3 regions of the Paenibacillus sp. G2S3 genome follow, and region 2 is predicted to be linked to each of the others. Evidence: riboswitches for the same ligand, from Rfam matches in the RefSeq annotation. Region 2 holds a riboswitch; each other region holds the start of a gene.
The links. A riboswitch is a leader RNA that binds a small molecule or an ion and turns the genes downstream of it on or off. The one in region 2 is predicted to bind cyclic di-AMP.

Region 1 (4,240 bases), 2.5 Mb from region 2:
CATGATTTGGGGCATGGTCCATTTTCTCATTCTATAGAAGAAGCTTTTGAAATGAATCATGAAGATTGGACTTGTCGTATTATTCTGGAGGACACAGAGATTACTGAGATCTTGCGTGATGTGGGGGAGGATTTTCCTCGTAAAGTAGCTTCGGTGATCTCTAAAACTTATGAGCATGAAATTGTTGTAAATTTGGTTTCCAGTCCGCTAGATGCTGATCGCATGGATTATTTGCTGCGTGATGCGTACTATACAGGTGTAAACTATGGAACGATCGACATTGATCGGATTTTGAGAATGCTACGTCCTTATAATGGTCGGGTTGTTGTAAAAGAATCAGGAATGCATGCCATTGAAGATTATTTGATGTCGCGTTATCAAATGTACTGGCAAGTCTATTTTCATCCGGTGACACGTAGCTCTGAGATTATTTTACGACAAATTTTCCGTAGAGCTAAGGAGCTTTTCCAAGAGGGGTATAATTTTAATTTCATGATTAATCCGCTGGAGGATTTGTTCCGTGGTGAGGTGACAGTGAAGCAATATTTAATGCTGGATGAAGCACTGGTTCAGACGGCTTTTATGCAATGGACGCTTGAGAAGGATGAGCTATTAAGCGATTTGTGTACGCGGTTTATTCATCGTAAACTGTATAAATACGTTGAGATGGAGAATCTCAATACAGATATGATTACTGAAATTCGCAGCAGTTTTGCGGCAGCGGGACTTCACCCAGAATATGACTTGGAGATTGATTTTCCGACAGATCTGCCCTATGATGTGTTCCGTCCGGGAGAAGCTTTTGATAATAACCAAATCCTTCTACTTGATCGGCATGATCATCTGCGGGAAATTTCAGAGGTGTCGGATATTGTACGCTCGATTAGCGGTATTCACCGTGGTAGACATCATCTTTATTTTCCTCAGGATAAGTTGAGAAATGCGCTTACACGATTGCCTGCTTCTATAGCAGAGATTTTTGCAAAATAATACAAGAAAATATGGGATTTATGACAAGAAGAACGGATAACGTGAAATTTATGCTGTCTTATATTTAAAAAAGAACAAGGAGTGAGGGTTAAAATGTTTCTGTTTGACACACATACGCATCTGGATGCACCTCAATTCGACGAGGATCGCGAAGAAGTAATTGCTCGTGCTGTTGAGGCAGGAGTTAGCAAGATGATTAATATCGGATTTAATCGGGAGACGATTCCTTCAACGATGAAGCTGGCGGAATCTTATGATTATATTTATGCAGCAGTGGGCTGGCATCCGCAGGACGCGATTGATATGAAAGAAGGAGATCTGGATTGGATCGCTTCTTTGTGCAGTCATAAAAAAGTGGTGGCTATCGGTGAAATTGGACTGGATTACTACTGGGATACTTCTCCCAAGGATGTGCAACACGAGGTTTTTCGCAAACAAATTGGACTAGCCCGTGAACTAAATATGCCGATTTGTATTCATGATCGTGATGCCCATGAAGATGTTGTACGGATCTTACGCGAGGAAAAGGCAAATGAGGTTGGAGGCGTGATGCACTCGTTCTCAGGAAGCTGGGAAACCGCTAAAATGTGCTTGAATCTTGGTTTTCATTTATCATTTGGAGGACCCATTACGTTCAAGAATGCAAGAGTGCCAAAAGAAGTGCTTGCTCAGACCCCACTAGACCGATTATTGATCGAAACGGATGCTCCATATTTGACTCCACACCCGTTCCGTGGGAAGCGAAATGAGAGCGCTCATGTGAAGCTGGTAGCAGAGGCGGCAGCTGAAATTAAAGGGTTAACATGGGAAGAATTGGCTAAAATAACGTATGCGAACGCACTGGAACGATTTGGGATTGACTGAAAACGGGAGTAAAACAGGTGAAAAATAGAGAATAGCCGATATATTAAACTTTTTTAATATAAAAACGGCTGAATATTACAATATTTTAACCATATTTTTGCTTAAACGTGGTTGAATCGTCCTTTACAACATGCATCAAAACAGGATATCATCTTTTCAGTGATGTGAGCTGTGTTATAGTGACAGCCATTGATTCATGGATCGTCTCGCTGAGTCTCCGTATGGAGAACGGGGGAACCAATATTGAACTGCCGCATGCCTGTATTTTAAATACGGCTTAGACGTGCCGCAGGACAGTATTTGATTTCTTCACGTGGTCTTTGGGGTGAATTTAAGGGCAACCGCCATGAGCGGGTGACCTGAAATAGGGCGTCTCTCTTTCGTCCGAACCCGACAGCTAACCCCGTAAGCGCAAGTAAGAGAGGCAACCTCGTGCACAAGCATTCTCTATTCTGACATTGGAGAAGCCACGAAAGAGTCCTCAGTTGAACTCTTTTTAGGCTTTTTTATTTTTGAATAAATAGAATGTTGCCCACATACTGTTATATAACAGGGGTGGGAGTAGCTGTGCCGAGCAGGCGATCCATGAGCAGGAGACGCTAAGTTAATACGTGCGTGTCCTGTGACAATCTCAAATAGTTTCGTCAAAGAAATTCAGTCCTCATGATATACAATTGACGACGAGGCTATGTAAGGAGGATGGAGAGAATGGGCGTATTCCAACCAGAGGTATCCCATGATTCGCAGTCATCCAGCAGGTCTTTCGCATTACGGTGGGAGCAAGTAAATACTCGCGTACTTTTACTTGCAGGCGTGATTTCAGTCGCTATCGCGCTACTTATTCTGCTGTACGTACATGGTCAAAGTAACAAACAATTATTTTTAGTAATAGACGGACAGACACAGACGCTTGAAACGCGAGAAGCGCTTCTTGGTGATGTGCTGGAGAAAGAGCAAATTTCGCTGCAGCCACATGATGAACTATCTTTAGGTCTGAGTGATGAAATAAAAGACGGTGACCGTGTCGTAATTAATCGTGCGCAGAAAATTAGCCTTACTGCGGACGGAGCAACAAAAACATTATATACGACCGAGGATACCATTGGTAAAGCAATTGACAAAATGGGTATCACGCTAGAAGGTCAGGATAAGATTTTCCCTTCGTTAGACACCACCATTTCTGCCAACATGGAGATTAAGATTGTTCGCATCAACAAACAGACCGTACAGCGAACAACTAACTTACCCTTCAGAGTCATCAAGACAGCAGATCCCTCCCTTACTGTGGGAACAGTTAGAGTGGCACAGGCAGGCAAACCAGGCGTCATGATTCAGCATATTGAAAAGATCTACCAAGACGGAGAACTGGCCTCTATGCGCATGATTGGTAAGGAAGTACAAACGGTAACGAAAGATAAGATTATTGCCGTTGGTACCAAAGCACTTCCTAAGCCGACTGTAGCTAAATCTACAACAACTTCCAAATCAAACACCACTACTAAAACGGCTAAGGTTAGCGCTAAGACTAATAACGTCACAAGCAAGGCTGGCGTAGACTTTGAGTACAAGAAGATGATTAAGAACGTCTCCATGACAGCTTATTCATCAGAAGAGCCAGGCATAGGTACCAAAACTGCTTCCGGAACACGCGTAACGGAAGGTCGTACGATTGCAGTAGACCCGAATGTAATTCCTATTGGCTGGTGGGTATATATCGAGGGGCTTGGATTCCGCCGAGCAGAAGATACTGGCGGTGCCATTAAAGGCAATAAAGTAGATGTCTATTACGATTCACTGAGCCATGTGCGTAATTTCGGCCGTAAATCACGTACCGTTTATGTGATTGGACCTGTGAAGCCGGAGTTAAACTAGTACTGAAGCTTTTGCAAATTATTCTTTGATAAGCTATAGTGATGATAACCGTTAAGGAACGCCAGATGATCATTTCGTTGATCGCAGAGCAACCGCTCATCACTTATACATTCTTTAACCAAAAGAAGAGGAGCGAAACCTCTTCTTTTTTGCTTTTTTTGGAAGGAGTCAAGAGATATGATTAAGGAATTAATTGTCGTTGAAGGTAAGAGTGATACCGTCGCTGTTAAACGCGCTGTAGAAGCAGATACGATCGAAACAGGGGGGTCGGCTGTAGACCGGACCGTAATTGCGAAGATCGCGCTTGCTATGGAACGTAGAGGAGTAATTATTCTTACTGACCCGGATCATGCGGGTGAGCGAATTCGTAAGATTGTGTCCGCAAAGGTGCCAGGCTGCAAGCACGCCTTCATTCCGGAGAAGGACGCAACTCGCAAGGGAGATATCGGTGTGGAGAATGCATCTCCAGAGGCGATTCGTCATGCGCTGCGGAATGTACATACCTCTTTTGAAG
Region 2 (4,240 bases):
ATGAAATAACCCTCCATGATTCGAGTGTTTAGCACACGGCTGATAGAAAACTGCAAGAAGCATATCAACAGTTGTTGATATGCTTCTTTGTTTTATATACAATAAATTCATTGATAATCATTCTCACCAAAAGACGGAGGCTGAACTATGCTGCAAACTTCACTATCCTGCCCCCCGCTCCACTCTCTGCTGTTTCAGCTGATCGATGCCGAACTGATACTTCAAGCTGCCGATTCAAGCTCTGTATCACGTACAACTCATGACTATACCCTTCTCGTTTTTACTGGGGGGAACGGGCACCTGAACCTCGATGATCAGAGCGTGACGCTGATTTCAGATAAATGTTATCTACTAGCTCCCGGAATCTCCTATAGTACGAGCAATCAGGAAATGACCATGTATTATTATCTCATCACTTTTACAGCAATTTATACAAAAGTGCAGCCGGAACGTTATTCTGGTGAACTACTTTCAGGCAGACGCGAATTAATTGTCCATCCGTTTACCAAAGTAATCCGCCTTGTGGAAGATCTACTTATGAACAAGAATAGCTCCGATGATGTACAGCAATTCAAGCGACAATTGAAATTCCAAGAATTGATGCTGCTATTTTTTGAGCATAATTATCCTTCCAAGCACCTGCCAAGTCCCACAGAATCCGTAGAAATGACTATACAATTCATAGAGGAGCATTATACAGAGAGTATCACCGTGAAGCAGTTGGCTGAGCTGGCGGGGATATCGTTCTGGCAGTATACACCGATCTTTCAACAGCTTACCGGCAAAAAGCCCCTTGAGTACCTGACCGATCTGCGCATTAGTCATTCCAAGCGCTTCCTCTTGGAGTCGACTGAACCGCTGCGGGAAATTGCCCGACTGGTCGGTTTTTCCGATGAATATTATTTCAGCCGCCGCTTTCGGCAAAAAACCGGAGTTACCCCCGGACAATATGCGCATCAGCGAGGTCGTAAGCTCACTGTAAAAGATTGGACAGGCCATGAGGTGGAGATTCCAGAGCGAGCGAGACGTATTGTCTATCATGGGGAGACACTTGGTGATCTTCTCGCGCTAGGCGTGAAGCCCATCGGAGGAGATGAAGCGTTCGCACGGAACAGCGTCTATAAACATCGGCTTAAGAAGCTCGCCAATGTTGGTTTTCCGCTGGACCCGCAGTTGACCGCTTCACTAAATCCAGATTTGATCATTATGGCCAATAGTGATGAAAGAGCCTACAGAGCTGTTTCCAGCATCGCTCCGACAGTCACCTTTGATTCCTTTGCACCACTCGAAAGTCGAATGCGGATACTCGGTAGTTGGCTCGGTAAACAACACGAAGCCGAAGCGTGGCTAGAGTCATTTACAATCAAAAACGCTGCCATGTGGCAGCAGCTTTACGGGACTAGTCTCCAAGCTGGAGAGACCGCCTCTGCTTTGGTCTATGACCATGGAAATCATCTGTATGCTATGGGAATGTCCGGATTCTCCAGTGCACTTTATGCTCCGTGTGGTCTACAACCGACCGAGGACATCCAAGCTATATTAGATGAAGGATTAGGATTCGCCGAAGTTGATCCCGTGCGGCTTCCTGCCTACGCCGGAGATCATATCTTTATGCTCATCCCCGAAGAGCAAAACTCTCGAGCCGCTATGGAGCAGCTTCTAGACAGCTCACTTTGGAGAAGTCTCCCGGCAGTACGTCACGGACAGGTGTATCTGCTCGACGGTAGTAAATGGAACTCTAGTGACGCATTAACTCGGGAGAAGCTACTAACATTATTGCCTAAACTGCTAGGAGGAAGTTCCACTAGCACCTGAAGCTGGGTCTAGGATTCTCTTTTGACTTTTTAAAACTTCATAGGGTATACTTTATCTACGCTTAATTTCCAACTTTTACAGTTGAAAAGCGGGGGAACCAGTTAATTGGGGCGAATCATTGAGCATTTGAATGTAGGGTACCATCTTACCCGAGTCCGTCAGCTAACCTCGTCAGCAGTGGATGGGTCTGCTTTTCCTGTTATTTACATAACCAGAGACCCTTGCTAAGGGTCTCTTTTTGTGTTTTTTGGACCCTGCTGGCAGTAGATTGGCCTTTGACACTAAGGCTCCCTCTTTTCTCACACAAAGGGACAAAGGAGAGATGTAAGTGCAAAAGGTAAAATACTTCACGGATATTAACAAAATCGCTATGTTGTCTGAGCTGGAAAAAGAGAATCAGAAAGAAATTACCGACAAATTTGTTTTTCGTGTGAATGACTACTATCTGTCTTTGATCAACTGGGACGATCCAGATGATCCCATTCGTAAGCTGGTTATCCCTAACGAAGGTGAACTGCTGGAATATGGACGCTGGGATGCCTCAGATGAAGACACCAATTATGTTGTACCGGGTTGTCAGCACAAGTATCAAACAATAGCATTACTGATTGTATCCGAGGTCTGCGGAGCCTATTGCCGCTACTGCTTCCGTAAACGACTGTTCCGAAATGACGTGAAGGAAGCCATGTCTGATGTCTCTCCGGGGCTGGAGTATATTGCGAACCACCCTGAGATTAACAACGTTCTTCTTACCGGCGGTGATAGTTTAATTCTATCCACACCTAAGCTAAGATCCATTATTGAAAAATTGAGAAGCATTGAGCATGTCAAGATTATCAGATTAGGCTCGAAGATTCCCGTGTTTAATCCGATGCGGATCTCTGAAGACGAAGCACTGCTGGAGCTGATTCGCACTTACTCTACCGAAGACAAGCGAATCTATGTTATGGCGCATATCAATCATCCTCGTGAAATCACACCTGAAGCCAAAAAAGCATTTAAAGCCCTCCACAACGCTGGGGCAATTGTCGTAAATCAGACCCCAGTCCTTAAAGGCATCAACGATGATCCCGTTATATTGGGAGAATTACTAGACCGACTCTCTTGGGCTGGCGTTACCCCTTACTACTTTTTCGTGAATCGTCCAGTTGCCGGAAATCGAGATTTTGTATTGCCTCTTGAACAGGTCTATCAAATTGTAGAAGAAGCCAAAGCCAGAACCTCAGGACTCGGCAAAAGAGTACGCTTATCCATGTCACACACCTCCGGAAAGATAGAAATTCTCGCAATTAATAACGGAAAAGCCTATCTCAAATACCATCAATCCAGAGATCAGGAATACGGAAAGTTTATGATTCTAGATTGCCCTAAGGAAGCAGAATGGTTCGATGACCTGCCTGGGAATGAGGAATATTGGACCCCACCTGTGAAAAAGAACGATGCCATTATTTCTGTTAATGAGTTATCAGACAAGTCTGCGGATCTGATCTGTAAATAATTCAATCAACTCTTTTAATAAAAATCCTGACCATGATACTCAGAAGACTCAAATGAAATAAAAGCCCCACCATAAAGTATGCAAGCACACTAAAACTACTAGCCGCATTTATAACAAAAAATAACTTAGCAGGCCAATACGTAGGAATCCACGCACCGGTAAATTGCCATGGTGATGGAACAAAATAAGCTACGATTGGCCCTGCTATAAACAAACCACCTATCTTGGATAAAGCTAAGCCCTCTACCTTATTTGCAGCGAATGAAGCAAGAAATAGAGCAAAGCAAGGTGCTTCAATGGCTAATAATAAAAGAATGTATATATGCTCTAATTGAAAGCTAGATAAGCCGGAAACTATAAAATATAGCGATGAAAGAAGTGTACAGAGTACAGATGGAAGGAATAGTCGATACACCATGTATCCTCTGCGCATTAATGGCGTAACCGCATAATAAGAGATGACATTCTCATCTCGTTCATCAAGCATTAAAAGACCTGTCATCATACCGGTTAGCATAGGAAAGGTCACGCCTAAAAAAATCGCAGCAAAGCTACTATATTTATATAAATCGAAAGCATAACCATTCGTCAGCCAATCGGCAATCATTGGAAATCCAAACCTTGAGACCACTAGAAGCGCTAAAGGAGCAAAGATGCCGACCATAAGCACCGGATCCAACCCAGCATGCCGGATATCGCTTATAAAAAGCGTATGATACTTCTTCATCTCCCGCCTCCTCCCTTACCTATGCGCATCATTACATGTTGCACGAAGGACTTTTTTGCCCATACGTATATCACTACATTCCAAAGCAGTAATATCGATATGGAATACATGTAATTGCCAAATGACAAAGATGAGGTGCCCGAACTCAACAATCTAAGTGTTCCTTCTGTAGGAAACAAGAGAAAAAGCTTGGAGTTCCA
Region 3 (4,240 bases), 2.0 Mb from region 2:
ATCTTTTCCCTTTGAGGGATTATACAACGGACAAATTACCACTAGGCAGCAAATCCTCTTGAGCAGTCATTTGCTCCCGCACATGCCTAAGCTGCGCTTTCAGTACAGGAACACTCTTTTGCAGAATGATGCTTATTTGAGGTAAAGATAGCTTTAGACCGTACCACATCACTTTTACGAGCTGCTCCTCCCAAGGCAATGCCTTGGCAGACAGGAGAGACCGGCGTGCGTAATAATCGGCGCATTGTCGGATACAAGAGCGGTAAGCTTCGATAGAGAATAGCTGGCTTTCGAAGCTTTTTTGACGAAATATTTTATGAAGCTCTTTAAAAGTACGGATAGTAACCTTCTCGGCTTCTGCTGATTGTTGTAACAACATGGAACTGAGCGTATAGATTTCATTCGTACACTTTTGAACACACTCTGCAAATATAGTACTGCGTCTTGATTCGGCAGGTAAGGGGTCAGGCATGATAAACACGATCCTTTCAGAATGAGTAATGGGATGAACCTATAATATAGAAAAGTAAGAAATGGATTTGTTGATAAGCTCGTTGGTATCAGGTTCTGGATAGCTATGTTTTTGAAGCGCAACACTGGACATTGCTTTAGACGGTTTATAGTATAGCCGCCCTCCTCTGGAATCTCTTCCACCGGCGACCGCTCTGTACAGACGACCTTGCTCAATATGACCTGCAAATGATTTACCCTGCAGCTTGGCTTTTAAATCCTGTAAAGCACCTTGAACTAGCTCAAACTGAGTCTGATCCCACTCTGAACCATGGATACGCACTTTATCTATGGCTTCCTCAAGTCGGCAATGGTATATCATTCTGAGAAAAGAGCTCCATTTAATGAGGTCGAAGGTTTTGGTATTGGCAGAGATAAGACACGCTCCCCAGCTGCTACCTCCTTTGCAGGTAAGTTTCAGAATGCCATAACGACTGTCTGGTTCGGCCTCCATTCCATAGTGAATAGGCTCAGGTGAATCAAAGACGAATACTTCAATGCGAGATAGTCTTCGCTGGTCCATGACAGGTTTCTCCTCCTTAGTTTTGCAAAAGCTTAAGCTCAACATGGTGAGCGACGTTAGCCTTCTCTATATAAGCGAGCATTTCAGCTTCGTTCTCACAGACTGCGGCATGCTCCAGCCATAGTCGGAATTTCTGTTTGCGTATAACGGATAAATGTAAGGGAAAAGTGTTGCGGGATCTCATTACGTACCAACCGACAGCAACATCTTTCCAAGGTTCTTTAAAGGCAGTGAGCCAAGGGAAACGTTGGTGTGCTGCCCAATCCTGCAGCTGCTGTTTTTCTCGGATATTTTTATATATTTCGTATATAATTTTTCGGTCCATACAGCGTTCACAAGTAGAAGGGTTGCTGAAATGGCGCAGTGCTTCAATCTGGTTCTGACCAAATGCATAGCCGACAATAGTTCTGTGATGATCTTCTTCGAACCATAACGCTCCAAAGCAAACATAATTTAGACTTATCGGCTCAAGTAGCCCTTGCTGAGTTCCCCAATAATAGTGTTTCATTCCTTTCACCCCGTCCAGCATGCTATTACCCGAGTAGGTTCAGGTAACGCAAAAACCGCAGCAAGAGGAGGACCTCTGCTGCGGTTTTGGATTACAGGTGTATACACACCTGTGCCAAAGCGTGGCGGATCAAGGGTCTCTCTCTTTACGCTTACGAGGTTAGCTGTCGGATTCGGACGGTGAGAGTCGCCCTACCTATGCGAGACTTGAATAGTCTCCTTCGGATTCACCCCAAGTAGGCCATGTGGCCTGATGGTTCCCCCGCTCCCTGCAAATGCAGGAACTCAGCGTTGATTTCATTTCGTGAATTAGATTCAACCCGAATCATACTCTTTTCAAGGTGTTTCTGTAAAAACAGAAAGTGTTCTTTTGAGCGCAATTTAAACCATATCCTGCCGACTGCGACGAAAAAGGAAGCTATATAGGTATTTATTACGAGTTATCGAGCCTCTTCCTCGCTTAATCTCGGTTTCTTGTTTCCTTACCTATAAAGGCGATTTTTGGTGATTTCTCCATTTGTGGTGAATAAAATCACATGGTAAGACCATTTTTCGCTAATTGAGCCAAAATGGAGCAAACAAGAGATATAGAGAGATTGGATATCAAGTAAGCGCTATCCAATGCTAAAATAGTTTTTAATTTGCATTATTTTGGCATCAATCAGGTTTTACAATACTTCCTGCATAAGGGTATGATTACTCCTGTTTCAACAACAATCGAATATTTGATCCGCTTAATTTCCGATAAGGAAAGCGGGGGAACCAACAATCGGCAGACGATGTGAGAGTCGGAAGCCGGTTATGGGGTGAATCCTGTAGAGGGTGCGAGTGAGCTTGCATCTATACAGGTAGGGCGACTCTCACCGCCCGAATCCGACAGCTAACCTCGTAAGCGTATGTAGAGAGGATGAGTGCAATGTGACCGCTAGCGAGCCACAGAGGAGATCCTTTGTGGCTTTTTGCTGTGCTTTTTATTAGCAAAGCATATATGGAGACCCTCACGAAGAGGTCGTTAAATTCATCATTAGCGGTAGCTTTTCTTAAATGATCAGGGTGAACACTTTCTGATCTTACAAGTAAAGCATTTGAGGAGAATAAGAGATGACGGATCAGAATGAATATGTGCTTGTATGTGCGCCAACGAAGGCTGGAGAACATTTCATTAAACTACTGAAATTCAGAGGTATTAAGATGGCGGGATTGACCAACAATGTGGCTGAGAAAACCTTACTCGAGGAGATGGGTGTTGAGCAGGTCATTCTAGTAGATACCCGCCATCAGAACACTTGGTTTCGCCCACCGTTCCCGGTAGGCAGGGTATATCTGTTCGAGAGCAGTTTTACGTTATGCTGCCGCTACATTCAGATGTGCCGCACCTGGACGACGCAGCCGATTTTTGTAATCACAAGCTCAATAAATCCTAGATTGGTCTATAAAAGACTTGGCGCGAGTTATGTAATCTATTCCCACAGTGGTGATGCTGATTTTCTGATCGATAAATCACCTCATCAAGGATAAAAGAAGGAGTGCGGGAGATATGATGGATCTGTATATGGTGGCTTCATTAGCTGTAATTTACGGGTTATTTTATGGATTTATGCGCTGGTGCGCAGGTGTAGTTGAGGATACAGGGAGGGATAAGCTGTGATTCTAGTAATCGCTGTTACCCTACTGCTGTTTGTATATCTGGTTTACGCATTGATTCATCCGGAGAAATTTTAAGGAGGGGCATTCATGGGCATTTTACAAATTGTTGCTGTAATCGTAATTCTCATCTTGCTGGTTAAGCCGATGGGCACATATTTATATCATGTATTTTCTAATGAACCGAACCGTACGGATCGATGGTTTGGAGGCATGGAAAAAGGAATTTATAAGCTGCTCGGCCTGAAAAAACGGGACGGTATGACCTGGAAGAAGTACGCCCTCAGCTTTGTTTTAACGAATATCGTACTCGTTACTTTCAGTTATATTGTTCTTAGATTACAGCGAGGACTACCGTTAAATCCGAATGGAATTGCGGATATGGAACAGACGCTTTCATTTAATACAGTAATCAGCTTTATGACCAATACGAACCTGCAGCATTACAGCGGGGAGACGGGACTTTCGTATTTTTCACAAATGGCTGTCATCACGATGATGATGTTCACGTCTGCAGCGAGCGGATTTTCTGTTGCGGTGGCCTTTGTCAGAGGGATCACAGGACGGAAATCAGTAGGGAACTTCTTCGAGGATTTCGTTAAAGCACATATTCGTGTGTTCATTCCGCTAGCTTTGCTAGTTTCGTTGGTACTGGTAGGACTACATGTGCCGCAAACGCTCAAGCCATCACTTGAAGTCACTACACTAGAGGGCCAAACACAACAAATTGCTATCGGTCCAGTCGCTTCTTTGGAGTCGATCAAACATCTGGGCACCAATGGTGGCGGCTTCTTCGGAGCCAATTCATCCCATCCTTTTGAGAACCCTAATCCACTTACGAACGTGCTGGAGATTCTCTCTATGTGGATGCTGCCAGCTTCGCTCCCTTATATGTACGGATTGTTTGCCAAGAACAAACGTCAGGGCTGGGTTATTTTTACCGCAATGATGACCTTGTTCGTACTACTTCTGGGATTGAACTATTATGCTGAATCGAAGGGTAATCCGGCGATCAATGCACTAGGAATCGAATCTTCACAAGGTAGCATGGAAGGT

Region 1: it holds a riboswitch for cyclic di-AMP, as region 2 does, so the genes downstream of both, QNH28_RS00190 (resuscitation-promoting factor) here and QNH28_RS10895 (KamA family radical SAM protein) in region 2, are expected to answer to the same signal.
Region 3: it holds a riboswitch for cyclic di-AMP, as region 2 does, so the genes downstream of both, QNH28_RS02660 (hypothetical protein) here and QNH28_RS10895 (KamA family radical SAM protein) in region 2, are expected to answer to the same signal.

What each region holds. Positions count from the first base shown of each region.
Region 1 covers NZ_CP126095.1:39,986-44,225, forward strand. Annotated here, with positions in the region: gene QNH28_RS00180 (HD domain-containing protein) at 1-990, shown strand, start outside; gene QNH28_RS00185 (TatD family hydrolase) at 1,084-1,854, shown strand; cyclic di-AMP (ydaO/yuaA leader) riboswitch at 2,052-2,281, shown strand; gene QNH28_RS00190 (resuscitation-promoting factor) at 2,563-3,726, shown strand; gene rnmV (ribonuclease M5) at 3,904-4,240, shown strand, end outside.
Region 2 covers NZ_CP126095.1:2,545,890-2,550,129, reverse strand. Annotated here, with positions in the region: gene QNH28_RS10905 (ABC transporter substrate-binding protein) at 1-9, shown strand, start outside; gene QNH28_RS10900 (ABC transporter substrate-binding protein) at 148-1,815, shown strand; cyclic di-AMP (ydaO/yuaA leader) riboswitch at 1,864-2,007, shown strand; gene QNH28_RS10895 (KamA family radical SAM protein) at 2,144-3,313, shown strand; gene QNH28_RS10890 (hypothetical protein) at 3,315-4,040, opposite strand; gene QNH28_RS10885 (fluoroquinolone export ABC transporter permease subunit) at 4,037-4,240, opposite strand, start outside.
Region 3 covers NZ_CP126095.1:582,659-586,898, forward strand. Annotated here, with positions in the region: gene QNH28_RS02645 (hypothetical protein) at 20-379, opposite strand; gene QNH28_RS02650 (hypothetical protein) at 512-1,033, opposite strand; gene QNH28_RS02655 (hypothetical protein) at 1,050-1,541, opposite strand; cyclic di-AMP (ydaO/yuaA leader) riboswitch at 1,676-1,841, opposite strand; cyclic di-AMP (ydaO/yuaA leader) riboswitch at 2,262-2,451, shown strand; gene QNH28_RS02660 (hypothetical protein) at 2,642-3,058, shown strand; gene kdpF (K(+)-transporting ATPase subunit F) at 3,185-3,262, shown strand; gene kdpA (potassium-transporting ATPase subunit KdpA) at 3,275-4,240, shown strand, end outside.